DNA from 3 places in the Peribacillus sp. V2I11 genome. Region 1 is predicted to be linked to each of the others. Evidence: riboswitches for the same ligand, from Rfam matches in the RefSeq annotation. Region 1 holds a riboswitch; each other region holds the start of a gene.
What was found. A riboswitch is a leader RNA that binds a small molecule or an ion and turns the genes downstream of it on or off. The one in region 1 is predicted to bind S-adenosylmethionine.
Positions count from the first base shown of each region.

Region 1 (9,801 bases):
CAATGAAAATCTGAATTAAATTGATCAGCTTGCCCTGTTCCTTGAAAAAATCATCCAACATGTCTTCAAGACGGCTTTTGCCTTCTGCACTGTCAAAATATTCTTTTCCCTTTTTCACGATGAAACGTGAAAAATCAGGAATCGAGTCGAGGGCTTTTTGCTGAATGTGCGGCGGGACGATATCCTTCAAGCTCTTGCTCCTGTTCTCATCCGCCAAGAATGAATGTTTGTAATCTCTGTTCCAACGTAAATGAAGAATTCTTCATTCCCAATTGATCAAGCAATTGAGCAGTACTTTTTTCCTTGCACATTGCTTTCTTTACTTCTGCCTTCACGAATATTTTCATATTCTGTATAGAGGCATCATTGATGACTTTACTTTGAATGCTCTCTGGCGTGATTAAATGATCAACCACCAATTTGCCTAATTGTTTGGCTAACTCATCCTGCCGCTTCGGAATCAACCCTGGTGTCAACGGCAGCTGTTTCCCGAACATATAGATTGGTTTATAAGGTCTGAACAGCATTCTGATAGCTAATTAATTAGTGAAGCTACCTATTACAGCACCTACGACAACCATAAACAGTATCGTCATCCAAAACTCACCCATGAAATTTCTCTTTTTATTGCTTGAAATAGAGGCTTGATGACACCTTCTAATTAAAAAAACATAGAATGTGTTATCCACATTTGCCCATCATTTAATAATAAAAGGATATTAAACTTAGTGCAAACGGGGAATTATTATGAACCTAAACCATCAGAAAGTTTTCATTACGGTAAATCCCGCAGAGACTAGAAAGAAGGCGCTACTGTTTATCGAAGAAAAACTATTTGAGGAATGGGGCCTTCAATTTGGAGAACCCGTAACGATCATGGCTGGATGCCGTTCCGTCCCGGTACTTGTCCAGCCATTCCCTTCATCCCAGCCTACATTGAAACTTTCATATGATATGAACCAAATTTTATCCTTACCCGTTTTTTCCGATCTAATCTCCGTCTCATACCATGCGGAGGGAAGGTCAATTAAAATAGGCCCATTCTTCGCTTCACTCATGAACCAGACTCCCTTACAAGACGGGACATTCGGCGAGATGGAAAAATTTTACCAGGAAATGAAATCATATTGTAATCAGCAGGGCATTCCCTTCTATTTAGTAAAACTGCAGTCTCTTCAAGATGGAGTTGTGGAAGGCTACCTGCCATGGCAAGGTGGCTGGCAAACCTTGCCCCTCCCCATTCCTGATGTATTTTATAACCGGATTCATTCGCGCAAACTTGAAGAATCGCATTCTTTCAAGCTGTTTAAAACTGAACTGGAGGAACGGTCGATACCGATGTTCAATGGAAGCTTCCTCTCCAAACATCATGTACATGAGCTGCTAATCTTAGAAGATGAGCTGTTGCCAAATTTACCAGAGACGATACTTTTTAACGAAAAGGAATCTTTCTTCACTTTTATAGAAAAGCATTCGGTAATCTACTTTAAACCCGTATCAGGCAGCCAAGGCAGGAATATTTGCAGATTAACGCAAGTAGCTGGAAAATGGAAAATCGAGCAATCTGGACATCTCCAGGATGTGCATTTTGCTGATACGGATGAAAAGTTGTATGAAACCTTAAAAAGATTTTCCAGAAAACAATCCTTCATTCTTCAAAAAGGGATTTCCCTATTCGAAACCGCTCAGAGAAAAGTTGATTTCCGCATTCTTCTTCACCGGAACGATCAGCTTGAATGGAAAGTTTCATCAATGGTTGCCCGGATTGGGGACCCTGGTACTATCGTTTCCAATATTGCACAAGGCGGATTGATGAAAAATGGGCCGGATTTTCTAAAGGAAGCATTTGACCTTCAGGACGCCAGCCGCATATATCAAAAGCTCGTACGGCTAGCTAAAAACACTGCCCAGGCCTTAGTGGAAAACCATGACGATTCATTCGGTGAGCTAGGGATCGATTTGGCACTGGATACCGATACCCACCCATGGATCATCGAAGTGAATTCAAAACCTTCGAAAAAATTTCAAGGCAACTATGAAACCTTTCGTCCATCAGTAAAGTCAATCATAGATTTCATGCTTGCCCTTAACCGCGAAAACCATCCATAAAAGGAGTTGCTAGCACGTGTTAATAGGATTAATGGCCGCGTCGGATACACATGAAAACAACTACTTCACCGAGATAGCCAAAACCGCTAAATCATTTAATATGAAAGTTTGTAAATTCTCACCGGAAAATATTGATATGGGTCTAAAAAAAGTGCAGGGCGAGCGTTTTGATGCCGAGAACGAAACTTGGATCGCCGCATCTTTTGATTTACCCGATTTTGTATATGATCGCTGTTTTCACGGATTAGTCCGTGAGTCAACGGAAACGCGACACAAAATCGATTGGTTAAAAGATAACTCGAATTTCTTAGGGCTGGGTCTTCCTGGTAAGTGGGAAGTGTACCAAATCCTAAAAAACCATCCACACCTACAAGCATTTTTTCCAGAGACCGTACAAGTGACGACACCTGAAGACATTACCGGTCATTTGGAACGTCTGGATAAAATCATCATCAAACCTGAATTCGGTGCAGGCGGTACAGGAATCTATCTTCTTTCAAATACCGAAGACGGCACTTTGGTATCCATGACGAAAAAGGGCACCAAATATGACCGCCAATTCTCCTCCAAATCACAGCTTAACAAATGGCTGCAGCATTTATTAAATCGATACCGTTACCTCTGCCAGCCATATTTGGAACTTTGCAACCAAAATAACGAGCCATTTGATTTACGGATTTTACTTCAAAAAAACGAGAAGAATCACTGGATGGAACGGGGCCGCGGAATTCGTACGGGGCAAAAAGACGGAATTACCTCAAATCTTGCCACAGGCGGGGAAGCCATTTCACTGGATACTTTCATCAAAAGAAACCCGGAAACGATTACGATTGCTGTCGAACGAAAGATTCAGCATATCCTTCGAACCCTGCCCGTAGAAACCGAGGCTGTCTTTGAAAGATTATTCGAGTTGGGGATTGATTTAGGCATCGATAAAAAAGGCCAAATATGGATAATGGACATTAACTCGAAGCCCGGAAGGAAAATCATTCAGGCACTACAGCCGGAGACCATGAAAGATATTCATCGCGCACCGTTTCAATATAGCCAGTATTTAGCCGAACATCTTCAGAAAGCAGGTGAATAGAAAGTGAGAAAGACTTATCCTGCCGAAATTGCCGCTATCCCTGGCAATGTTCTCTTCTACCCTTCAGAGCTTGGAGATTTGGCAGAGATTGAATTAATTTATTTCGGACGACATTCATGTCCTGCCATCGTCAAACAAAACCCGGCAGTCAATCAATCAATCGTCCTATCGGAAAGTCTTGCGGAATCTCTAATATTCGATCATACCGATATCCCCCTTCATTTGTTCATATACGGCAAGAGCATCCATATCGGACCGCTTGTCGGAATTTTTTCTTCAGGCTTCACCGGCCTTTCAAACAAACCATTAGGGGAGAGATCGGAATTTTTCTCAAAGCTCCTTTCGCTTAGCAGGACCACAGGCTGTATCCCCTTTGTTTTTGGAGAGAATGTAATCAATTGGGATGAGGAGACTATCAAAGGCTATGTATTTGATAACGATGACTGGCACATTAATGAATTTCCTTTTCCTAACGTCATCTATGACCGTCTCCCGAATCGGTTGATGGAAAACCGCGATGGACCTAAAGAAGTGAAGCAAAAATTTCAAAAAGAATATACCATTCCATGGTATAATCCTGGGTTTTTCAATAAATGGGATGTAAATGAAAGGTTATGCGCAGATGAGCGGGCACTGCCTTATTTGCCGGAAACGTATCCATTTCAATCCATGTCCGTGGTGGAAACCCTTCTTTCCCATTACCGGCAAGTTTATATAAAGCCCATTCACGGCAGCCTCGGTCTAGGGATTCACCAAATTCTTTATGATAAGCATGAGGATGTTTACTATTGCCGCTATACAAATGAAGCAAAAGAAAATAAACTGCAAAAGTTTTCCACATTGGAATCCATCGTTAAACATATTTTTCACGACCGACCGCTTGAGAACCTTATCGTGCAGCAGGGCATCCCATTAATTCGATCTGAAAAACGTCCAGTGGATTTCCGGGTCCATACGAACAAGGACAGTAATGGAAAATGGCAGGTAACCGCTATCGCCGCAAAAATCGCCGGCGCCGGCAGCGTCACGACCCATATTAAAAGCGGGGGTGTCATCAAAACGGTTGCCGAACTGTTTGGAGATGACGATGAGGCCAAAGAAGTCGAACGAAAGCTATCGGAAGCCGCACTGATTTTAAGTGACAGTATAGAAAAGAACTTGGATGGCATCATTGCAGAAATAGGATTTGATTTTGGATTGGATAAAAAAGGGCAGGTTTGGATGTTTGAAGCCAATTCCAAACCGGGACGATCCATCTTCTCCCATCCAAAACTCAAGGATTTTGAATTGCTGACCAGAAAGCTAAGCCTTGATTATGCCATTTATCTTACGGAACAGACGATTACGAAATCAATCAGTGTGCCGCGATGAACATTTTTTACGATATCCCCACTGAAAATTGGCACCACACTCATGAGAATGCGGAGCTTTTCGCCGGCTCTGCCCAAGAGGAAATCAGCTATAAAAAGGTCCATTCAAATCAACCTCTAATTCCAATCACAATATTTCCAGGTAACCGGATGCTTACCGTCGGAATTTTAACTATTTCCAATCCCAAAAAGGAATCAGGTTTGGGTGGAAACCTGAACCTTTTTCGGGACCTATCCTTATATTTATTGAAACATGGAATATTGGCGTATGCATTCACAGGAAATGCCCTTCATTCCGAGTCGATGAGAGCTTATGTTTTTTCCTCCATTTCAAACAAGTGGATCGAATGTAAAGTGCCCTTACCTGACATCGTCTATAACCGTATCCCCTCGAGGAGCTATGAGGCGTCAGAGGAATTCCAACATCTCATCAAATATTTTAAAGAATGCCGAATGAATCTATTCAACCCCTGTTTTATAGATAAATATGTGATGTTCGAAGCATTAATGGAAGATGGATCCCTCACCAATCACCTTCCGCCCACCATGGTCTTACGAAACAGCGGTTGCCTTGATGCTTTCCTGGAGACCTACAGGCATATATACCTTAAACCCTGCAAAGGAAGCCAAGGAAAGGGCATTTATACCATAATCAAAAGCGATGATGATACACTATTGTTCAATAGCTTAAAGCATAGTGAGTCCTTCCCGGACTTCGCGTCATTCTGGGAAACAAAAAAAAGGGATTTATTAAAAAGGAGCTACATTGCTCAACAGGCGATCATACCAAAAAAACTTTTTGGACATCGTTACGATTACCGGATTCTCGTCCATTATGAAAAAGGTTTTTATAAAGTGACCGGCAAAGCGGTAAGGATGTCACAAACTCAGGAAATCACCACCCACACTCCCCGAGGGGGTAAGCTTTTTCCTTATCAAGACCTGCAATCAAGAAGCCTGAATCTGAAATTAGAGACTATCGCCCAAAAATGCGGAGAGATACTTTCAAAAAAAATCGGGTTTCTCGGAGAGTTTTCCATTGATATAGGGGAAGACGAATCAGGCTCTCTCTTCATATACGAAGTAAACTCAAAGCCCATGCAATTCGATGAGGAGGAAATTGAAACAAATAGGCTTTTGCATTTAAAAAAACTTTTCATTGAATTAACTTTTCCCAACCTAACAATAAAATAACACCTCCATCTGCCGTTTTCCATTATAATTAAATGAGAAACTGTATATATGGAGGTAATACATATGATCACTCATTTTCAATGGGCACCATTACATAAGAATCTGCCAGGATGGAAAATTTCCTTTTATTTCAACAAGCAGGCAGTCCAAGCCTTGTATCATAAAGATGGATCCATCGAGTGGACAGCCAATCCGCCTTCCGAAACAGATGAAACCAAACTCAAAAGCATGATACATGATTTAATGATCTTCCATGTATACGAATGAACCCCCTTTACATTCATGAAATCCCTAAACAGAATAAAAAAAACTCCTTTGCCTAAACTAAAGAAAAAGCTAGGAGGGATTTATTTTGGATAAAGAAAAAATGACATTTTTAAAGGATACCGAATATGATGGCAAGGATTCCGTTTACCTGGATATCGACCGTATCATCAATGAAGGAATGGCGGGCGGAAATGTGTATGAAGTCGCTAACCTTCAGAACATCGAAGAAGCACATGACTTTTATGATGAAACAGATCCCAATATCAATAAATAAATTATGTGGGCTCTCTTATGGAGGGCTCTCCTTTATTTGATGTGGACTTACCTATCCCGTTCATCTCCATGTGTATGCAGTCAGACCGTTAAACGGATAACATTCAAATAGTTCCATTCTCCCTCGCACTTAAAATATTTTCGTTTAATATCGATGTAATGATATGTTCTGAATCCCATTCATGCCCAGATATCTCGATAAGGGGATAGCGGTTCGGTAAAACGACCTGCTGGATTTCATGAACGGTCAGCCCTTGAGAATGTAAGTTTAAAATTTCACCTTGGAGGTTTTCCAAATAATCGAGTTTTTTCCGGAACATTTCCTTCCCATCAGGCACATGCCCAGCATGGCAGCAAAACACTTCCCCAAAGTCATATTGAAGTAATTTTTTTATGGAACCGATGATGACCGGGACAGACTCCTCCCGTAAGACAAGCTTTGTTTTTGGCGTTACGAAAAGGTCTCCTGAAAAGAGCATGCCATTACTGTGATTCAAATACACCATATGGTCCTTCGCATGACCAGGGGTAAAAATCGGCTCCCACGTTTGGGTACGGGAATGAATGGCCTTCCCTAGCGGCTCAGCTTTAAAGGCGTCTCTCTTTCCCCAGAAAATTTTGCGATATTCAGGATATACAGCATCCTTTGCACAAACCTCAACCGACATCGAGTGAATGAAAAGCGGGACCTTTTTATGTTCCTGTATCCATGCAGCGCCCCCCGTATGGTCTTCATGATAGTGAGTCAGTGCCACTGAGTCGAAGTCTGCGGACTCATAGAATGGAATAAGCTCTTCCAATAAAATCTCTGCTCCAGTATCTATCAATAGGCCATCCGTTAAAAAGACATAAACACTCATCCCCGACTTGTTCCCGCCAGGAGTCCCGTGAACACAAACCACATCATTTATCGTCTTAATCTCTATCATTCAATTGCCTCCCCCATCATTGTACCAAAATAGTTTAATCTTCCTTTTTTTAACTTCACTATAATAAATGTAGTACCACTTTACCTTTTTGACAAGAAAATATTGGAATAATTAACCTTGATGGAATTGCTGGATTATTGCATAATAGCCCTTTTTCCATGAATTTTTTTAACGGACCATACCAAATTTAACGATAAAAAATCATTCCAAAATCACAGAAACGATTGACATTGTCGAATTTTACAAATAATATAGATTATATTATAAAACTTGAAATATTCTAAAATAATAATTTACTTATCAAGAGTGACGGAGGGATCAGGCCCTGTGATGTCCGGCAACCGCCCTTAGGGAACGGTGCCACTTCCTGCAGAATGATTGCATTCTGAAAGATAAGACGCGATATAATTTCGCTGCCTCTTTCTGAATGATAGAGGCAGCTTTTTTAATGTTTAAGGGGGAAAGCGCATGATTGAAATCCGTTCAGTCCGAAAGGAATACGTCTCGAAGAAAAACCGAGTTATCGGAGTGGATAACGTTTCTTTGACCATTAAAACAGGCGAAGTGTATGGAATTGTCGGCTACAGTGGGGCTGGAAAAAGCTCATTACTCCGCTGCTTGAATTTGCTTGAACGTCCGACAGGTGGAAATATCATCATCGACGGCATTGATTTAAACTCTATATCAAGTAAAGAGCTTCGTAAACAACGCCAAAAAATCGGAATGATATTCCAGCACTTTTCCCTGGTCAGTTCAAAAACCGTTTATGAAAATGTCGCTTTCGCCTTAAAGGCAGCGCATCGATCGAAGGACGCCATCAGGTTACGTGTATTGGAATTGTTGGAAATCGTAGGGCTTAGCGATAAGAAAGATGTCTATCCGGCACAGCTTAGCGGTGGACAGAAGCAGCGGGTCGGCATAGCTCGCGCCTTAGCAAATGAACCCACTGTACTATTATGTGATGAAGCGACTTCAGCCCTTGATCCAACAACTACAAAAGCGATTTTACAGTTATTGAAAAAGATAAGCAGTGAGCTTGGTATCACCATCGTGTTGATTACACATGAAATGGAAGTGGTCAAAGAACTATGCCACCGAGTCGCCGTCATGCAGGATGGCCGGGTAATTGAGGAAGGCCCCGTTTATGAAATATTTTCACAGCCTAAGCAGGAGTTAACGAAGCAATTCATTAGCAGTGTACTGGATTTCGAACTCCCTTCGCACTTGCTTGAAGAAAGTAAAGGTACGATTATTAAAATTCAATTCGAAGGGCAAACCGCCGGTGAGTCGATTCTTTCGGATACTCTCCAATCCCATTCAGTAAAGGGTAATATTTTACACGGTAAAATTGAGTATATCCAGGATGTCCCTTTAGGCATTTTGATCATCGAGTTAATTGGCGATGCCACCCAAATTCATTCGACATTGGAATATATAAAAAGTCGTTCCAGTTCTGTGGAGGTGTTAAAACATGTCACTGCTTGATCCCATCGTCAATATTTTACCTGATCTTAATAAAGCCTTTCTTGAAACGATTTATATGGTCGGCGTTTCCCTTGCAGTAGCTCTGCTGATCGGTTTACCGCTTGGAGTATTGCTGTTTACGACAACCAGGAATTTATTTTTTGAAAATAGCATCGTGAATCGATCTCTCGGTTTCGCAGTCAATATTGTACGTTCAATCCCGTTCATCATTCTCTTGGTCGCCCTCCTTCCTTTAACGGACCTTCTTACGGGATCGACGATAGGGCCAAGAGCGGCTTCTGTTTCCCTGTCCGTATCGGCAATACCTTTTTTTGCAAGAATCGTTGAATCGGCATTACGTGAAATAGACAGAGGAGTGATTGAAGCTGCAATTGCCGTAGGTGCCACTCCATGGATGATCATTAAGGATGTACTTCTTCCAGAGGCAAAACCGGGAATCATTCAAGGATTGACATTAACGACCATTTCGCTAATCGGTTACTCTGCAATGGCAGGGACAATCGGCGGAGGCGGAATTGGCGACCTTGCCATCCGGTACGGATATTACCGTTATGACAACACAGTCATGATCACGACGATCGTCGTGCTGATCTGCCTTGTGCAAATCATTCAAATGGTTGGTGACAAAGCCTCATACATTGTTAACAAACGATAGGATCAGTCATTATTTCAATGATTCAATACATTTCATTACTCAGGAGGAATTTCAAATGAAGAAAATAGCTTCGTTATTATCAGTCTGTGCACTTGCCCTTGGCTTAGCAGCTTGCGGAAGCGATGATGCATCCCCAAAAACTGAAGACAAAAAAGAATTGAAGATCGGGGCGACTACCGGTCCCTACGCCGATATGGTTAAAGAGGCCATCAAACCAGGTCTTGAAGATCTCGGTTACAAAATAGAAATCGTCGAATTCACCGACTATATCCAGCCGAATAAGTCGCTTGGCAACCATTCAATCGACGCCAACCTATTCCAGCATAAAGTGTACATGGACAACTTCGCTAAAGAAAATGATTTAAAGCTTTCCGACCTTATCATTGTTCCAACAGCACCAATGGGCATATATTCGAACAAGTATAAATCATT
Region 1 is NZ_JAUSYW010000001.1:1,119,819-1,129,619, forward strand. It holds gene QFZ73_RS05445 (DUF445 family protein) at 1-190, opposite strand, end outside; gene QFZ73_RS05450 (DUF445 domain-containing protein) at 207-527, opposite strand; gene QFZ73_RS05455 (YheC/YheD family endospore coat-associated protein) at 748-2,109, shown strand; gene QFZ73_RS05460 (YheC/YheD family endospore coat-associated protein) at 2,126-3,196, shown strand; gene QFZ73_RS05465 (YheC/YheD family endospore coat-associated protein) at 3,200-4,567, shown strand; gene QFZ73_RS05470 (YheC/YheD family endospore coat-associated protein) at 4,564-5,760, shown strand; gene QFZ73_RS05475 (YheE family protein) at 5,824-6,027, shown strand; gene QFZ73_RS05480 (hypothetical protein) at 6,113-6,301, shown strand; gene QFZ73_RS05485 (MBL fold metallo-hydrolase) at 6,405-7,229, opposite strand; SAM riboswitch class I at 7,524-7,628, shown strand; gene QFZ73_RS05490 (methionine ABC transporter ATP-binding protein) at 7,698-8,714, shown strand; gene QFZ73_RS05495 (methionine ABC transporter permease) at 8,701-9,369, shown strand; gene QFZ73_RS05500 (MetQ/NlpA family ABC transporter substrate-binding protein) at 9,425-9,801, shown strand, end outside.

Region 2 (9,801 bases), 2.2 Mb from region 1:
TGGCATCACTGGGTAATTTGGAAAATGACCAGTAAAAAACTCTTCATTTGCTGTTACATTTTTAATGGCCACCGCTCTCTTTCCTTCTTCCAATTCCAAAACTCTATCAACTAAAAGAAATGGATAGCGATGCCTGATAATGTCTTTGATTTCTTGGATATCTATCAATAGTAACTCCCCCATTGCGATGGATTGCTTTCACTTTATTTTACCATCAGCATCATCATATGGATATTTTTGTATTCAACACTGCACTTCTTTCAACAAAAAAAAGGTTGCCTAGCAACCCTGTTTTTTAAATCTTGCTTAAAAATCCTTTGATTTTTTTTCCTTCGATTTAGTTAACGGGGACAGAACCATTTGTTCATACCTTTCATAACCCCCTAATAATTTATGAATCAAGCTTATTTTAGGAACAACAAGGTAAACCACCAATCCTGAAATGGTGCTTAGTATAGCTCCTGCCAGCACATCCGCCGGAAAGTGGACACCTACCCAAATACGGGAAATGCCAACAAGGAAAGAAAGCATGATCCATAATAACCACCATCCTCTTTTGAAAAGCCAAAAGGATAAACAAAACGAGAAAAACAAGATGGTATGGTCGCTTGGAAATGAATTATCCACTGCTTTTTCAATTAACTTATTAACATCGGTCAATTCGGCAAATGGCTGATTGTTCGAATGCAATCTCCCTGCCATTTTCCCCATCATTTCAGCTATTACAAACGTAATCATCCCACAAACAACCATCATTCTACTCTGTTCATTTCGAGTGAACCATATTACGATGATTGCTAAAGCCAAGAAAAATACCATGTACTCGGCAATGAAAATGGCAGAAGGGTTTAAATAAGCGTACTGTTTCCCTAAGTCATTGATCATTCTAAATACATTGATATTCAGCTCAAAAAAATCCATTTCATTCCCAACTTTCCTCTTTTTCTTACATAATAAAGAGAAAGGGAGTAAATCGCCATCGTTCTTCCTAACAATTTAAGCTACCATCTTACATTATTGTCACGTGTTCCACTTCTAGCCGGTTAATTCTTAAGCAGTTTCGCCAGCGTATTAAATCTTCTTGTATATTTCCTAGGCATTCTATATAATCCAAGAAAAAGCAAGGAGGGTAGTCAAGTGAATAATGATAGTAACTCTGTTCTAATTCATAAAAACCAAGAAACTGTTTGGAATGCGATTACGAATGATGAAATCATTTCAAAATGGTATGCCCCGGGTTCAAAATGGAATATTCCTAAACTCAAGGTTGGAGAGAAGGCAATTTTCGTACTAATGCCTAGTGCATATAACAACCTTAAAGATAACGAAAGCATCCCTATGAGCTTTACCATCCAAGAGATAATTCCTAACGAAAGGTTTTCTTATTCCTCGGATTCAGATAACCTCGTTTTCACTTTTGAAATATACCCAGAATCTGAAGGAACTAGAGTTAGTTTCCATTAACATGGACGGATATGATCTTAGTTTGGCAAACTTAAAAGCATTTATAGAAGGAAGAGAACTTCCCTATGCCTAATAATTTATTTGAAAGTCAGGGGATATGTCTTAAAGGCTAAATAGTATTTTACTAAGGAGGGTTAAAAATGCTGCACATTCAGAAAGATTCCGATACTGTCATCATTGTCATTCACGAAATATATGGACTGAACCAACATATGCAGGGTTTTTGTGAGTCATTATCAAATCAGGATTTTGATGTCATCTGTCCTAATTTGTTAGAACGGGAAACGCCTTTTGATTATTCCCAAGAGGAGGCTGCTTATCGACATTTTATGGAGAACATAGGCTTCACAGGCGCTTTGCATAAAATAAAGGAAATATTATCGGAAATAAAAGGTGAATACCAGAAGATTTTCATCCTTGGATTCAGTGCAGGGGCAACTGTAGCATGGCTGTGCAGTGAGGAAGAATGTGTCGATGGAATAGTTGGATTCTACGGTTCCCGTATTAGGAATTATGCAGAATTAGCGCCACGATGCCCTGCACTGTTATTTTTCCCACTAGAAGAGCCATCATTTAATGTGGACGAGTTAATTTCAGCTTTAGAGAGAAAGAATGTCGAAGTTCATAAATTCAACGGAAAACACGGATTCAGTGACCCTTATAACTCAAACCATCATATAGAATCAGCTCAAGAAGCCTTTAGCAACATGATGAAATTTTTTAAGGAACATTAATGGAGGTTCCACATTCAGCCTAATGCCGTTTTGCACTGATCCATTGTATCGAGCCCGCATCACTATGGGGATGACAGTCATTTTGAACCTTTTTATATTCCATTTCCAATTCTTTTAAGGTTAACTTCATTAGCTGTTCCACACTCTTATTTACAGTATGGATCATAAGTTTATAGATTAATTCCTTCCGCTTTTCTTCCACGCCCTTCTTCATTTCACCCTCTCCTTTTATTCTGACATTATATGAAATGATGTATCCTCAGACAGGGGGAATGATCGTCGGATTCCTTCTCTTCGGTTTTAGTTATTTTAATATATTCATTCTCTAAATCGGTTAAGGTCAATTCAAAAAGATGGATGTCATTCTTTTTATAAACTCCCTTGTTAATCAACTTGTTGATTAGGAAGTTTCTTTTTTTCTCAATCGCTTTACGTAATAATATCCCCATGATAAATCCCCCTTTATAGGATGTATTGAAAGAAAATCTTTCGACTTGCCCATTCACAAAAAAACCGGAGACACCTCTTTACATGAAAGAAAAGTCTCCGGTTTTCCGGTCAATTAACCTATAAATCCTATTTAATTACTTGGTATTATTATTTTAATAATACTAACTCTGTGATCCGCAGTCAACAATTTTTTTATTGCTTCGCTTCATGAAAAGCCGTTTTCACTTTATCCAACAGGTCTTTATCCGAAATCAATTTATACCCTGTAAGTGCAAGGGCTTTTGCTCCGGTCAGGATGGCTTTGTCTCCAGCAGGAGATTTGGCACATTCTCGGAATTCATTCGTATGGGCAATCAGCTCATCATGTCCAATTTTTATATAAGGATGTGCTGTCGGCACTACATGGCTTACATTACCTGCATCCGTCGAGCCAAAGCCACTCTCTTTTCGAGGAGCCACCGCTTCCCCTAATTGAGCCAGTTCTTCTTTTAACAGTTCATCCAGGACTGGATTAATGACAAAATCGAGTACTTCATTTTGGAAACGTTCAACTTTAACCGTACTTCCTGTGGCAAGTGCTGCCCCTTCGGCAACAGCACGTATTTTATTGGATACTTCTTGGCAAAGTTTCCATGTTGTTGCTCTAATGTAAAACCTGGCAGAAGCATATTCAGGAATGATGTTAGGAGCTTCCCCGCCATTGGTGATGATTCCGTGAATTTTGACCTCGGCTGGGAGCTGCTGGCGCAAAGCATTAATGCCATTGAACAGCTGAATCACCGCGTCAAGTGCATTCACGCCTTCTTCAGGTGCAGCTGCTGCATGCGCTGACTTCCCGTAGAAATGAAAATCAAGGGGGTCGACAGCCAAAAATGGACTTGTGACACGCGTTTGCCCGGCAGGATGGATAAGGATGGCCGCATCCACCGCATCAAATAGACCGTGCTTCACAAAGCTGCCTTTTGCGCTTCCATTCGGCCCGCCTTCTTCAGCCGGTGTTCCGAAAACGATCACCTCTCCGCCCGTTTCCTCCAGCACTTGAGCCAGGGAAATGCCTGCTGCAACACTCGTTGTGCCGATGATATTATGGCCGCAAGCATGACCTAAACCCGGCAATGCATCATACTCGGCTAAAAAGGCAATGGTGGGCCCTTTCTTTGAAGAGGTTTTTTTGGCGATGAATCCTGTTTCATGCCCTGCTATATTGCGGGTCACTTCAAATCCTTCATTTTGAAGTATTCCGGTTAATGTATCCGAAGCGAAGAACTCTTGATTCCCAATTTCGGGTTTGGCATGAATGGCTTGACTTGTTTCAATATATAATTCGGAATGAAGGTCGATATGATCTTCAATGATCTGCTTATGCTGCTTCAGCACTAATTCTCTCGCCATACTCTGATCTCCCCTTTTTCTTGAATCGATCTATTTGTTCTCACCTTTACTTTTCATTAGCTGGCTTTGTCCATGCATCCTGGTAATTCACTAATTCATCTACGGAAACATATGCAGGAATGGTGTTTCCTTTAAACGTTTTTTCAATGAATGCCTCCACTTTTTTCGATTGATAAAGCTCCACTAATTTTTGCAGCTCAGGACGATCGGCATTTCCCTTTTTAACTGCAATGATATTAATATATGGTTTCGCGGTTTTGCTTTCATGGAATAATGCATCTTTCAAAGTAAGGCCTGCTTCGACGGCAAAGTTATTATTAATGGCTGAAGCATCGGCATCGTCCAATAGACGCGGGGTATTGCCGGCAGCAACAGGTTGGATTTTCAAGTTTTTCGGATTTTCCTTAATGATTTCCAATGATCCCGATCCATTGAATTCCTCTTTCAATGTAATCAATCCAGCTTCTTGAAGAAGGAGTAATGCACGGCCAAAGTTTGTTGCTTCATTCGGAACGGCTATCGTGGCACCATCTGGAAGATCCTTCAGATCTTTGTGTTTTTTCGAATAAAGGCCCATAGGTGCAATGACAGTCGACCCGATGGCCTCTAATTTCAGATTTTGATCTTGAACGAATTCATCGAAGTAAGCGACCGTTTGGAATGAATTGGCATCAATTTCCCCTTCACTTAAGGCAAGGTTCGGTTGGATATAATCATTGAAAGTGACCAGTTCAATATTCAGTCCCTCTTCTTTCGCCAAATCGACAATGTATTCCCATGTTCTCGTATCCCCGCTGCTGACACCGACTTTCACTGTTTTCACATCATCCGAACCGCCTGATGCACCCTCTTCCTTCCCGCATGCTGCAGCCACGATGGCCAATGCCAATACCATGATCGTTAATAAGATTTTCTTCATTTCTCCTACCTCCTGTTATTTTTATCTTCTTCTGATTTTTCTTGAAACGAAATTCCCGGTGGATTGCAATAATTGAACGATGATCACGAGTGCCGCCACTGTGACGACCATCGTCATCGTATCGAACCTTTGATAACCGTAAGCCAAAGCCAGATCTCCGACCCCGCCTGCACCGACGGCACCTGCCATGGCCGTAGATCCAACAAGCCCGATTGTCGCTGTTGTAAATGTAAGGATCAACGAACTAAGTCCCTCGGGAATCAAAAAGCGATAAATGATTTGCCATGTCGTCGCCCCCATCGCCTGTGCTGCCTCGATGATGCCTTTGTCCACTTCCAACAGGGAGTTCTCCACAAGCCGGGCAATATAAGGAGCCGCGTAAAAGATTAGCGGAACAATGGCCGCATTCGTTCCGATCGCACTGCCGACAATCATTCTGGTAAACGGAATAAGTGCTACAAGCAAGATGATGAAAGGAACCGACCGTAATATATTGATGACGGGGTTCAATACATTGAAGATCCATTTATTCTCCAGGATGTGACCCTTTCTTGTAATGACAAGCAGGATGCCGAGCGGAAGCCCAATCAATCCGGAAAATACCAATGAGATGGCTACCATATAAAGTGTGTCACCGAAAGCTGTCGACAGCTGATCTGCCGTTATTTCCATTCCCCAAAGCGTATTACCCATTTATCTGCACCTCCTGGACGAGAATCCCCTCATCTTTAATATATTGATAAGCCTTGTCCACCTCATTTTTGTTCCCGGTCACTTCAATGATCAAATTCCCGAAAGGCGTTTCCTGGATTTCAGAAATATTGGCTGATAAAACACTTAAATGAACATCATATTTCTTCGAGATCGTTGAAAGTAAAGGAGTACCCGAAGTAGTCCCAATAAAATTAATTTTCCAAATAATCGGAATGTGGGACCCTATGCCTTTTAAGAAACTTTGTGGAATCTCATCATGTATGACCGTTCTCACGAAGTTTTTTGCAATATCCGTTTGCGGTTTGGCAAAAACTTCGAAAACCGAACCTTGTTCAACGACGCATCCGCCCTCCATGACCGCTACCTTATTGCAAATTTCCCTGATGACAGACATCTCATGAGTGATTAGCAGAATGGTAATATTGTATTCTTTATTAATTTTCTTTAAGAGCTGCAGAACTGCACTCGTTGTTTGTGGATCCAATGCAGATGTAGCTTCATCACACAATAAGATTGATGGATTGGTAGCCAATGCTCTTGCAATGCCGATCCGCTGCTTTTGACCGCCGGATAATTGTTCCGGATAACTCTTTGCTTTGCTTGATAAGCCAACGAACTCCAACAGCTCGGCTACCCGCTTTTTGATTTCTTTAGCCGGAGTTCCCGATAAAATCAGCGGCATGGCGATATTATCAAAAACGGTCTTTGAATTCAGCAAATTGAAATGCTGAAAGATCATCCCGATTTTTTTCTTTTCTGCCCGTAATTCCTTCGGGTTCAATTTGGTTAAATCCTTGCCCCCAACAATCACCTGTCCATCTGAAGGATGTTCAAGCAAATTGACCAACCTGATCAACGTACTCTTCCCGGCCCCGCTGTAACCGACTACACCGAATATATCCCCCTTTTCCACTGTCAAATTAATGCCCTTCAAAGCCTCAACAGTCTGTTTCTTTGTTTGATAAACCTTTTTAACATTTTGAAACTCAATCATCCAATCTCCCCCCATGCTGTTTATTTGTACGAATTCATTATCCAGAGAGAAGAGCTTTGCAAAGTTTCATAATGATAGGGTTAAATTCTGCGAAATTTACGAGTAACTGCGTGAAACTCACGAGTAACTACGCCAAACTCACGAGTAAATCTGCGAAACTCACGAGTAACTGCTCAAAGCTCACGAGTTTATGATCACAATTACGAGTACTGCTCGAATTTCACGAGCAATTGCGCGAAACTCATGAGTAACTGCACCCATTCTCCAAATAACCATATACATTTTGAATAAACAAAAGAGGCCTCTTCCGTCATCAGACAGAAGAGGCCTCTTTTAGACATAAAAAAGAGTAAACTCTTAAATTAATTATCTAAGGAAAGCTCCTTCTTATCTTTCAAACTTTCGTCCGTTGGAATTAGCACAGTATTTTTACAAAGTAAAAACCCGCTGCCGAGGTATCATAGGGCCAAGTCCCTCCACATCTCTTGATAAGAATTAACGTTATATTTAATTATGTCCTTCACTATATATTCAATTTTCTCTAAAGTCAACCATATATTTCATTGTTCTAAATATTTTCACAGTATAGTGAATTGACACTTTTTTAATTATATTAATATAATTTATACTTCTATTTCATAATGATTTGCTCATTCTCCATACAGGGTATTTTTCATTTTCTTCGCTTATCTTCAACATGCCTGAACTCGTATATAAACGAATCGCCCTTTGATTATCCGGAGAAACCCTTAAATGATATTCGGATACATTGAATTGCCTGAAAAAGTTTTCTGCGTAGCGAACCAATTCCTTGCCAAGGCCTTTACTCCGGAATTCGGGAATAAGATAAAATAGATTCACATAGCCGATTTCAGTTCCTTCATACTCCCGAATTTGAAGTTCCATTTGTCCAATCGGTTCTTGGTCCTTTTCAATGATCACTTGTCCATCCGGAAATTTGCGGACCCTTTCTTTCATTCTTTGCAGATATGTATTTTCATCTCCAAAACCATCTTCAGATCCAAAACTTACAACAAAAGAATCTTTCCTGAATTTAATGATAATATCTTTATCTTTGTCCGTATCAATGGTCCGAAAGATCAGCTTCATCCACCCCTATCATTTTAGTGAAATAGTTTTCAAATAGGTAAAACTCATTTCACTTACGATCTTTTATGATATTTCACTATCAGGGCTTAAAGAGGCCCTTTCGTTTTTGTGCCTTGATGAAAAAACATTTGCCATCTTCCATTCGTACATTTCCAGATTGAACTCCTTAGGGTATGTTCCACTTTATCTTCATCAAAAATCCGGTACGTGGTTAACACGGTATCATCAGACAATTGATGCATATCAAATTGACTTAGTGTCATTTTAACCGCTGCGGCCCCCTCTTGCCCCAAAAAATCGCTTTTAGACCATATGTTACCCGAACTGCCGAACTCGAAGAAATCATCTTTCAATAATGATGAAAGCTCTTTTGGAGATGTACGGACTTCAGATTTTAACAATTTCTCCTCCAGTTGATGCAAATGCTCCTTTAACACTGAAGATTCACTTTCCATTCATCTTGTCCTCCTTTTACCATTAACGGAAACAACCTTTCAGCACCTGTAATACCTCAATTGATGAACTTATGCAATTCATTAATCTCTATGTTAGTATGTCTTTTGAATGATTTTGGAAAACCTAAATTATAGCTATCATCTATTATTTCCTTAAATATTTCCAAATCATTTTTTTCAATAATATATCTAATTCCATAATGAGATTGGGCATATAACTCTTTATGTTTTCTTCTTTGCTTTGCCCAATCTTCCCTGCTCTTCAACAATTCAAAATTAATTACTTCAGATAATGGGTCCGTAGCCTCAACTCCATCCATGGTAACTGCAACGTACTCGGCTAATCCTTCATCAAACCATTTCGGAACGTCTTTAATTTTATTTTCCTTAAGATATTTAGCCAAAAAATAATGTGTATACTCGTGGCGTAAATCTTTTCTAAAGAACCATTCATCTGCTTCTCTATTAAGGGAATCGGGTTATTCCAAGGCTATTAAATTATAATTATTATCAAAAAAAGCTCCGATATTTTCTAATTCACCATACTTTTGTAATTCCTCTAATTGCTCAAATATCACTATATTTAACCCGACATTTGGATCTATCTTCCCAAAAATATTAGATAACTCTTTATTAAGATTCGTTATCTCATTAATGATTAGATTATTCAATTCATTATTTTTCGAATTGAAAATTTTCAACTCATCAAAAGACTGGTGTACTTCACTTTTTAACAGTGCTTCCGTTCTATTTTTTTTTGATAATATATGATAAATACTTACCAAAATAATGGATCTAGGTCAATATTTGGGATAATAGTTTTTTTAAGGATACTTTATTACCCCTTAATATAAACAATTTCACATAGTATATCGGTTTATTGTAAAGGGTCTTTAGTAAACCTTTTTACATTGTTCCCAACCTTATTACTGTATTAAAAGAAGAAATTCTACAAATGAGGAATATGCTAAGAAAGCAGATACCTACTGTGATAAGTGACAAGTTATTTAAAGTAACCCCACTTCTTAATATCAATCTATTCCTTGTATCCCCTCCTTTTATATTTGCGTTTTCTGTTGAATTGGTAAATAACCTAATAATCCTTTGAACCCAAAACCCTTTTATTCCGTCCTACAACCGATTAATTCGTCCTCCACCCCATTCCCGGCCCTTCATTGAATCCATAAAAAAAAGCAGCTGCAAATGGCAGCTCCTTCTTCTGTGCATACGTTTGTTTTCCCATCATGGTTATCGTGATAGGGTACCTTGCAGACGATTCGTTTCGGCGATTACTTTTTCTTCATCGATCGTTAAGCAGCGGCCATCTTTCACGACCATTTTGCCATCAATGTATACATCACATACATCATTTCCGCGTGCTGCATAAAGCAGGTGCGAATAGGCTTCACTCAGCGGCTGCAGATGTTCTTTGTCATATGGGTAAATGGTGATGAAATCTGCTTTTTTACCAGCTTCCAGTGACCCTGTATGGCCCATGCCAATGGCTTCGGCGCCCATTCTAGTGGCCATGGCGAGTGCTGTTTGTGCCGGGAATTTAGTGGCATCCTT
Region 2 is NZ_JAUSYW010000001.1:3,362,387-3,372,187, reverse strand. It holds gene fabZ (3-hydroxyacyl-ACP dehydratase FabZ) at 1-168, opposite strand, end outside; gene QFZ73_RS16455 (undecaprenyl-diphosphatase) at 307-921, opposite strand; gene QFZ73_RS16450 (SRPBCC family protein) at 1,138-1,464, shown strand; gene QFZ73_RS16445 (dienelactone hydrolase family protein) at 1,605-2,198, shown strand; gene QFZ73_RS16440 (Fur-regulated basic protein FbpA) at 2,218-2,412, opposite strand; gene QFZ73_RS16435 (Fur-regulated basic protein FbpA) at 2,438-2,647, opposite strand; gene QFZ73_RS16430 (M20 family metallopeptidase) at 2,841-4,040, opposite strand; gene QFZ73_RS16425 (MetQ/NlpA family ABC transporter substrate-binding protein) at 4,087-4,959, opposite strand; gene QFZ73_RS16420 (methionine ABC transporter permease) at 4,981-5,631, opposite strand; gene QFZ73_RS16415 (methionine ABC transporter ATP-binding protein) at 5,645-6,667, opposite strand; SAM riboswitch class I at 7,052-7,162, opposite strand; gene QFZ73_RS16410 (GNAT family N-acetyltransferase) at 7,304-7,777, opposite strand; gene QFZ73_RS16405 (nuclear transport factor 2 family protein) at 7,864-8,232, opposite strand; partial or broken gene QFZ73_RS16400 (hypothetical protein) at 8,289-8,654, opposite strand; gene QFZ73_RS16395 (hypothetical protein) at 8,712-9,017, opposite strand; gene QFZ73_RS16390 (amidohydrolase family protein) at 9,481-9,801, opposite strand, start outside.
Region 2: another riboswitch for S-adenosylmethionine. It lies ahead of QFZ73_RS16415 (methionine ABC transporter ATP-binding protein); the one in region 1 lies ahead of QFZ73_RS05490 (methionine ABC transporter ATP-binding protein).

Region 3 (9,801 bases), 220 kb from region 1:
GGGTTTATTTCCGCCGACAAGAACTTCCGCACCCTCGTTTTTCCCTTTTTCAATATAGCCCATTACCCGATTTTGCTGCTCCTGGGAAACAAGCGGTCCAATTTGAGTACTTGGATCTAATCCTGCCCCTTGTTTGATGTTTTTTGCATGGCTGGCCATATCGGCAACAACATTATCATAATGTTTCTTTTGAATATAAACCCTGGATCCGGCACAGCATACCTGTCCTTGGTTAAACATGACCCCATTCAAAGCTCCAGGGATGGCTTTTGAGAAATCCGCATCAGGCAGGATGATGTTTGGCGATTTCCCTCCTAGTTCCAATGTGACCCGTTTCAATGAATATGAAGCGGAACGCATGATCAATTTTCCAACTTCGGTCGAACCGGTAAATGCAATTTTATTTACTTGCGGATGGTCGACAAGTGCTTGTCCGGCGGTTTCACCAAAACCGGGAACGATATTGACGACTCCATCAGGAAAACCGGCTTCAGCCAATAAATCAGCCAGGTAAAGAGCGGAAAGCGGCGTTTGCTCAGCAGGCTTTAATATGACCGTACAACCTGTAGCAAGTGCCGCTCCCAGTTTCCACATCGCCATGAGAAGCGGAAAGTTCCATGGGATGATTTGGCCGACAACACCAACAGCCTCGTGTTTGGTGTAGTTAAAGTAATTTCCGCTTACCGGAATGGTCTGTCCAACAATCTTGGTGGACCAGCCAGCAAAATATCTCATATGTTCTATGGCTAAAGGAATGTCGGCATTAGTAGTTTCACTGATTGGTTTACCATTATCCAACGTTTCCAATTGAGCAAGTTCCGTTTTATTTTCTTCCATTAAATCGGCAAGTTTATACATAAGCCTACTGCGTGCAGCTGCGCTCATTCTTGACCAAGGCCCCTCATCGAATGCTTTGCGTGCAGCTTTGACGGCTAAGTCGATATCTTCTTTATCAGCTTCATAAACATCGGCAAGTTTTTGTCCTGTAGCAGGATTAGGAGTGGAGAAGGTTTTTTTTGAAGCACTTTCTACAAACTGACCATTAATATAGAGCTTTTTTGGTCCTGTTAAAAATTTTTGCAGCTTTCCACTTACTTCTAACGTTAGATTTGTCATAATTACCCTCCTGAATTAAATGATTATCTTGGGCAAAACATGATGACTTATTGTTAACGCTATGATTTATGCCAATTTTTATGATAAATGAAAAAAAGGGAATATTCAATCTATATCATTCGACAGAATAACCAAGATTTCTTCATCATTTTAAAAATGAGGTATTTTTTGTCATGACATGTGTAATTACTATAGCGAAAATGAAAGTTAATAGTTAAAATGAATAAGGATAAAATAACAAGAAGGTCTAAAGTTCTTCAGGAGGAATATATGGGAAAAAATGCGAAAATGATATCGCAGCGTAAGTTACTTGGTGTTGCGGGTCTTGGATGGATGTTCGATGCACTTGATGTCGGTATGCTTTCTTTCATCATTGTTGCATTAAAACAGGAATGGAACTTAACCAGTGAGCAGGTTGGCTGGATTGGGAGCATAAACTCAATAGGAATGGCTGTTGGAGCCGTTTTCTTTGGTGCGATGGCCGACAGGGTAGGACGAAAGAATGTCTTTATCATTACATTATTATTGTTTTCAATTGCAAGTGGCCTGTCTGCAGCAGTCAGTACACTCAGCTTGTTCTTGATACTGCGATTTTTGATTGGAATGGGACTTGGAGGAGAACTTCCGGTTGCATCGACATTGGTCTCTGAAAGTGTTGAAGCGAGTAAAAGGGGAAGGGTCGTCGTCCTTCTTGAAAGTTTTTGGGCGGTTGGCTGGATTTTGGCAGCACTCATATCCTATTTCATCATTCCGGCTTATGGATGGCGGGTTGCATTGTTATTGAGCGCAGTTCCAGCTTTATATGCGCTGTATCTGCGCTTGAAACTGCCGGATTCACCGAAGTATACGGAACTTGAAAAGAAGCAGAGACCATCTGTATTAAGCAATATGAAAAGTGTCTGGAAAAAGGAATACTCCCGTCAGACCCTTGTATTGTGGATTCTATGGTTTTGCGTGGTCTTTTCTTATTATGGGATGTTTTTATGGCTGCCAAGTGTGATGGTCCTAAAAGGCTTCAGCATGATTCAAAGCTTTGAATATGTTTTGATCATGACGCTTGCGCAGCTTCCGGGCTATTTTTCAGCTGCATGGCTGATAGAGAAGATGGGACGTAAATTCGTTTTGATCACATACTTAATTGGAACGGCCGTCAGTGCCTTTTTCTTTGGCTCGGCAGAGGGGTTAGCACTGCTGATAGTTTCCGGGATGTTCCTATCTTTCTTCAACCTAGGGGCATGGGGTGCACTTTATGCGTATACACCTGAGCAGTATCCAACTGCAGTCCGTGGTACAGGTGCTGGGTTAGCTGCAGGGATCGGGAGGATTGGCGGTGTCCTGGGACCGTTGCTTGTAGGGTATTTAGTTGCCGCAGACACCCCGATTTCATCGATTTTCACCCTATTTACAATTGCTATTCTAGTGGGGGCAGTTGCCGTAGCTTTTGGGAAGGAAACAAAGAATACCGTTTTGAAATAAACAAAAGGAAGGGGACTGTATTCAGTCCCCTTCCTTTTGTTTATTTAAAGTCTTTTATTATTTTTAAAAGGGATTCGGAGGCAGTCTTCGGACTATCTGCATTCATGATGGCCGATACGACTGCGGTACCGGATAGCCCGCTATTAGAAAGAGCGGAAATGTTATCGGCAGTGATACCCCCGATGGCTACGGCGGGAATTGATACGCTTCGGCAAATTTCCTCCAGATCCCCAATTGCCATATGAGTTGCATCTTGTTTGGTCTTGGTAGGGAAAACGGAACCGACTCCGATATAGTCTGCTCCATTTCGTTCGGCTTCAAGAGCTTCTTCAAGAGTGGAGACAGATACACCGATAATCATATCTTCAGGAACCATTTGTTTGACGACGGGCAGTGGAAGGTCATCTTGCCCAATATGAATTCCGTCCGCTGCAACCGCAAGTGCTATATCCACCCGGTCATTGATGATAAGGGGAATGGACAGCTCGTTCAATAACTGTTTTAATGCAGAAGCTTTTTTATAAAAGGAGAGTGAGGAATTATTTTTCTCTCTAAGTTGTACGATCGAGACTCCTCCTGAAACAGATTCTACAATGATTTTGGTCAATTTTTCCAATGCTATGGACTCTTCCGTAACTAAATACAGGCTTAAATCAATTTGGGACTTCTTCATTTATTTTCACCTCATGCATCCAGATTTCCTTATCCATTCTTGATATTGCATCGATTAATCGCACACGAAACGTTCCTGTTCCTTCATCTTTTTGAAGGTTTGCAGCAGCTAGTTCCCCTGAAATGCTCATGGTTGAGATACCGGCAATTGCCGCAGAATAGAAATCGTCAGTGACTCCGGAAAAAGTACCGATAAGAGCAGTGGACATGCAACCGGTACCTGTAACATTAGTTAATAGGTGGTTCCCATTGTCGATGATGGACGTATGTTTTCCATCGCTGACCGCATCCTTAGCTCCGCTGACCACGACGATACTATTCAATTTATTTGCCGCTCGTGCAGCCAGCTCTGCATTGCTAATCGCAGATTCCCCCGAATCCACCCCGCGTGTAACGGTATCCCCACCCATCAATGAAAGGATCTCACTCGCATTTCCGCGAATGATTTGGAAAGTAACCTTACTTAGGAGATCTTTGACCTGCTCTGTACGATAGGAGGTGGCACCAACTCCCACCGGGTCCAAAATGACCGGGATATCCAGGGCATTTGCCTTCTTACCGGCAATCTTCATTGCTTCCAAGGCTTTATCATCGATCGTACCGAAATTCAGTACCAATGCATCTGCTAATTTGACCATATCCGCCACTTCTCTTGGGCTCGATGTCATTACTGGTGAACCACCGATGGCAAGGGTGGCATTTGCACAGTCGTTGACTGTAACAAAGTTGGTGATTTGGTGAACGAGTGGTTTTCTTTCTTTTACTTTCACGAATAAATCGGCTGCAGAAACCTTCATTTTAAGTCACTCCGTTCTTTTTTTGAAAATGCATGAAAATGATGGACAGGTCCATGACCTTTACCAATTGAAAAGCTATTTCGTATCGCTTCAGAAATATAGGTCTTGGCCTGTTCGATCGATACCTGCAATGGCAGTCCATTTGCCAGGTTTGATGTAATGGCGGATGATAGGGTACAGCCCGTACCATGAGTGTTTTTTGTATGAATACGCTCTCCCTTGATCCATTGGAAGTCAGTCCCGTCATAAAAAAGATCATTTGGATTTCCTGTTGCATGGCCTCCTTTAAGTAAAACGGCTTTGGGACCCATTTCTTGTATCGAAATGCATGCCCTGTAGAAATCTTGTTCCGTCCGAATCGACAAGCCAGTAAGTACTTCCGCTTCCGGTACATTTGGGGTTACAAGTGTTGCTAGCGGAAGCAAATCCATTTTTAAGGCAGAGACAGCTTTTTCGTCGAGCAAATGGTGGCCGCTTTTGGAAATCATGACAGGGTCAAGGATAACGATGGCAGGCATGAAGGTTTTAAGGGACGCAGCGACAGTTTCCACTATTTCTTTTGATCCAAGCATGCCTATTTTTACTGCATCGACCGGAATATCTTCAAAGATAGCAGCAATTTGATCTGATATGATAGCTGTTTCAATTGGCTGTACTGAACGGACTTCCATTGTATTTTGTGCGGTTACGGCTGTGATGGCAGACATCCCAAAGACCCCATGTGCAGAAAATGTTTTTAAATCCGCTTGTATTCCAGCACCGCCCCCTGAATCAGAGCCTGCGATGGTTAATGCTGTTTTCATAAAAAAACCCCTTCATATAATTATTTTTTAGAAGTATTTTAAGTAATATGAAAGCTAAAATCGCACCTGCGAATGAACTGAGCATAAAAGCCGGTAAAAAACCAAAAAGAGCAGCTTTTTCTCCCAATAGGAGGATGGCAAGTGGATAACAGGCTAGGGAACCGAGAATGCCGGTCCCAATCACTTCCCCAAAACAAGCGAATTTTAAGCTTTGTGTTTTTCGATAAAGGATGGCAGCTAAAAGTGCCCCGATCATGCTGCCGGGAAAGGCGAAAATTGAACCGGTACCAGACATGTTTCTAATGATGGAAACTAAAAAAGCTTGTGTCACAGCATAAGCAGGCCCCAATAGGACGGCCGTCAGGACATTTGCCAAATGCTGAATAGGAAAGACCTTTGCAAATCCTGTTGGGATGAAAATAAATGAACTGGTCAGCGTCGTTATAGCCGTGATCATGGCAGTCAACGTCAGTTTCTTGATAGGATTCATCATCATGTCAACATCCTACAGCGGCCAATCCTGCTCATTTTGAACCATATCCCAGAATAAATATTCATATCGGGAAGTAACCAAAAAGTGCTTTTCTAATCTAAGAAGCTCCTTTTCTGGCATGCCTTCCGTCAACTCTTCCAACAAAGCGATCAGCCACTTGTGTGCTTCCCCGAATTCAGGAGATGAATAGGACCTTATCCAATCTGCATAGCGATTGTTTTCCAACGCTGCTCCATTTTGTTCTTTTAATAGCAAACCGATTTCATAATAATCCCAAGCGCAGGGCAGGAGACAGGCGATCAAATCTGCCAAGGTCCCATGCTGAGCTGCATTTAGCATGTAACCTGTATAGGCTAGAGTGGTTGGAGTGGGCTCTGTATCTTCCAATTCCTTGGAACTGATTCCGAATTCGGAAGCATAATGCCGATGAATATCCATTTCCACTTGAAGGGTTTCATTTAAAATACTTGCAAACTTTGCCATGGTTTCGATGTCATGAGCTTTGATGACACCTAAAGCAAAGAGCTTGGAATAATCCATGAGATAGATATAGTCCTGCTTCAGGTAATAGGCAAATTTCTCTTCAGGAAGCGTGCCGTTTCCAATTGCCTGGACAAAGGGATGAGAATGGTTCCTTTTCCAAATCTCTTTTGCCCGCGCATGTAGTCTATCACTGAATGTTTCTAATTTAATATTCTCCATTGTTCATCCTCCTTTAGAATGGATCCCCTTGTTAATAAAAAACCCCGTTCCTGAATACGGAACGGGGTAGATGGATATAGCCTGTAAATGGACGATATCATCCACTTCCCTCCGCCGGTATAAGCCGGTTCAGGTTCAAAGGGTCCGGAACTAATTCCATCTCAGTCTTAAAAAAAAACTCCCCTAGTGGTGTGAATTGTATGTAATTACTGACATCATATCAGAAAGACAAGAAAATGCAACCGGTAATTGAAAGAGAGATCACTTTGTGTCCAGGAAAAAAGGGAGAACCAGGTAATTGACTTTTGATGATTATTAAGATAAAATCATGTCTACATCATTTATATATCGAATTCTTATCCAGAGAGGTGGAGGGACTTGGCCCAAAGAAACCTCGGCAGCGGACCCGTTATGGGAACTGTGCTAAATCCAACAAGCATATGCTTGGGAGATAAGAAGAGCCGTACGGACACTGTCAGCCTCTTCTTGAATTAGAAGGGGCTTTTATTTTTGGGAAATAACGTTTAGTGACATAATAGAAAAGGTATATATAATTTGGTGAAAATCAAACAAGTTGATAAAGTTTAGCTAACTAGAAGCTGGCTCAAGGATGACTAGGAAAGGAGCCATTTACATGGCAGAATTATTTAAGAGGATTGAACAGAGGAAGGCAATGCTTATTGAAGAGTTATTGGCCAATGGAGTATACAAAACCTCTGATGAAAGGCACCTTTATGATGCCCCATTAAAAGTACTTGAAGATGAATATAAAATTGTTATAAATAGACATAATAACGAGTCACCTTCTGAATGGATGACATAGTAAGCGATGGACTATATTTTGGGTTCTTGTATTAGGGATATGATGTAAGCATTCGCAGTCTACACTAGTGGGTGCTTTTTTTGCGTTTAATAGAAAGTGACACAAAATATACATAATATAAGAATAAATAGGTGTTTTGTCACATTTACCCTATAAAATAACACATTTAATTTCTGGAAAATAGTTGATTTTAACTAGTAGTTTCATTATGATGAAAGTGTAAAAATATTGAATAAATGGGGGGTGCTATAATGCTTTGCCGCAAGGTAACTATAGAAAAAGTAGAAGAGAAGAGACAAGAGATGCTCAAATTGGCCGCGATTTACGGCTTAACAAGTCTGCTGACTGTTCAAGCCAGTCAAGAATTGGATACGCTATTAAATGCGTTAACAAGTAAAAGAGATTCTGAATATTTTTCCCTCCAGAAAGCATATAGGTATTTTTAAATTAGTCAATTTGACCTCGATTAATCTAAAAAAAGCTACTGCTCAAGGCAATAGCTCTAAAGAATTATTTTAAATATCGACACGTTTACCAAGAATGATCAAATCCCGCTCAATGCCATCCAGCTCGGCAACCTGGGGTAAATGAGCCCATTCTTCAAACCCGAATTTGGAAAAAAGCTTAAGGCTTGGTGTATTGTGGGCGAAAATGAAACCCAATAGAGTCTTAACACCTAATTTTGGACTCATTTCAATTGCCTTTTGAATCGAAATTTGTCCGATTCCTTTTCCCCGGAAATAATCATCAATATAAATGCTGATTTCGGCAGTGGAATTATATGCCGGTCGGCCATAGAAGGATTGAAAGCTCATCCATCCTGCAGTATTCCCTTCTATAGTAATGATATATAGCGGTCGGCTTTCCGAATGATGTTCCTCAAACCATTTAACCCTCGATTGGACGGATACAGGTTCCGTATCTGCCGTGACCATTCTTGAAGCAATTGTCGAATTATATATTTCAACAATTCTGGGTAGATCAGATAGTTCTGCCACTCTAAACTCTATGTGCTCTTCCATGATTTAAACTCCTAACTATCATTTATTCAATCACGAGAATGAAGGGTTATCCCGTTTTTTGTTAAGGGACGGTGAATGACACCCAATCCATTGAAAGTTTTATATTATCATACACTCCTTACTCTTTATCTGACAATTCTTTTTTGTATGTTAAGACTGCGGATTTTTTGGGTATGTAAGATTAAATACTTCTAGTAAAAAGACAAGAGGGGAACTAAATGAAAAAATTGGCAGGGTTATTGATTGCTGTACTAGTTATATGTTTTGCTGCATATGAATTTCAGGCCTCGGAGTCGGAAGATGTGCAAAGGGTGATGGCTTTTGGAGATTCGTTAACCTATGGAAAAGGGGATAAGGACGGTGAAGGATATATAGAAGGCCTGGAGGATGAATTGAATAATCCGGAATCGGAACAAAAAGTGAGTTTTTGGAATTACGGAATAAAAGGCCAGGAAACGGATGGGGTGATGAAACAGCTTGATGATTACCGCATTAAAACGAAACTTGATGAAGCCGATACTTTCATCGTTTATATTGGAACGAATGACTTGATCAATAGTAACGGAGGGGACTTGGAGAAAATAAGTGTCCGAAAAATCAATGAGGGTAAACGGGAGTATATCAGCCATCTGAATATGATTACATCAACACTGTTGGAGGCAAACGGTAAAGCTGATATTCTGGTAGTGGGACTATATAACCCAATTAAAGGTAATCAAAAACTTGAAAAGCACATTCGCAATTATAACCAGTCAATAAAGGGAATAGCGGATAAAGATAAAAGGATGTTATTCATTCCTACGAATGATCTTTTTGAAGATAAAAAGAAAACAGAGTATTTCAGTGATAAGTTACATCCGAATGAAAAAGGGTATCAGCTCATTGCGAATCGGGTTTTGGAAAGTTATGATTTCAAATGAAAGCAAAAATGCACAGGAAAGCTTTCTGTGCATTTTTGCCTGTTAAGTCGCTAGGAATTTAATATGGCTTTTAGTTGAGGGAACTGCAAGTCATGGAGCTGCTTGTATCTGCCGTCGTTTTGCAATAATTGTTCATGTGTTCCTTTTTCATGAACCTGCCCTTTTTCCAGAACGATAATTTGATCGGCATCATGAATGGTTGATATACGATGTGCAATGACTATAGAAGTGCGGTTTATCAATAAACGTGACAATGCTTCCTGGATCAAATGTTCGGATTCTGTATCCAAGGCCGCCGTTGCTTCATCGAGAATGATGATTTGCGGATTTTTCAAAAGTGCCCTGGCAATGGCAATACGCTGTTTTTGTCCACCTGAAAGCTTGACTCCGCGCTCTCCGATTTGTGAATCATAACCATCAGGAAAGGCACTGATAAAGTCATGCGCATTTGCCGCTTTGGCTGATTGGATGATTTCATCATCTGTAGCATCAAGTTTGCCATATACGATGTTATCACGGATTGAACCGTTGAATAAAATGATATCCTGGGAAACAATTCCTATTTGTCCCCGTAATGATTTCAGTGACACATCTTTGATATCATGACCATCCATTTTAATTTTTTCCATCTTGCGGATCATAAAATCGAATCAAAAGGCTCGTGATGGTCGATTTTCCTGCGCCAGAGGAGCCGACCAGAGCGGTTACTTGACCAGCTTTCATGGTCAGGTTTAGATTGCTGATTACAGGAACACTCTCATCATAAGCAAAATCAACACATTGAAAATCAATTTGCTTTTTTATGGAGGGGAGTTCAATGGCATTTCCCTTGTCACCTATTTCAGGTTGTGTTTCCAATATTTCAGTTATCCTTTCAAAGGCGGCGGATGATTGCTGGACAATGCTGATGACCCGGCTAAAATTGCGAACGGGACTCTGAAGTAACCTCAAATAGGCGAGGAAGGCCACGATTAATC
Region 3 is NZ_JAUSYW010000001.1:896,433-906,233, reverse strand. It holds gene QFZ73_RS04360 (aldehyde dehydrogenase family protein) at 1-1,116, opposite strand, end outside; gene QFZ73_RS04355 (MFS transporter) at 1,387-2,592, shown strand; gene thiE (thiamine phosphate synthase) at 2,633-3,265, opposite strand; gene thiM (hydroxyethylthiazole kinase) at 3,246-4,061, opposite strand; gene thiD (bifunctional hydroxymethylpyrimidine kinase/phosphomethylpyrimidine kinase) at 4,058-4,864, opposite strand; gene thiW (energy coupling factor transporter S component ThiW) at 4,833-5,354, opposite strand; gene tenA (thiaminase II) at 5,370-6,059, opposite strand; TPP riboswitch at 6,149-6,254, opposite strand; SAM riboswitch class I at 6,413-6,517, shown strand; gene QFZ73_RS04325 (Fur-regulated basic protein FbpA) at 6,694-6,882, shown strand; gene QFZ73_RS04320 (aspartyl-phosphate phosphatase Spo0E family protein) at 7,134-7,328, shown strand; gene QFZ73_RS04315 (GNAT family N-acetyltransferase) at 7,398-7,904, opposite strand; gene QFZ73_RS04310 (GDSL-type esterase/lipase family protein) at 8,123-8,824, shown strand; gene QFZ73_RS04305 (ABC transporter ATP-binding protein) at 8,875-9,453, opposite strand; gene QFZ73_RS04300 (ABC transporter ATP-binding protein) at 9,440-9,801, opposite strand, start outside.
Region 3: another riboswitch for S-adenosylmethionine. It lies ahead of QFZ73_RS04325 (Fur-regulated basic protein FbpA); the one in region 1 lies ahead of QFZ73_RS05490 (methionine ABC transporter ATP-binding protein).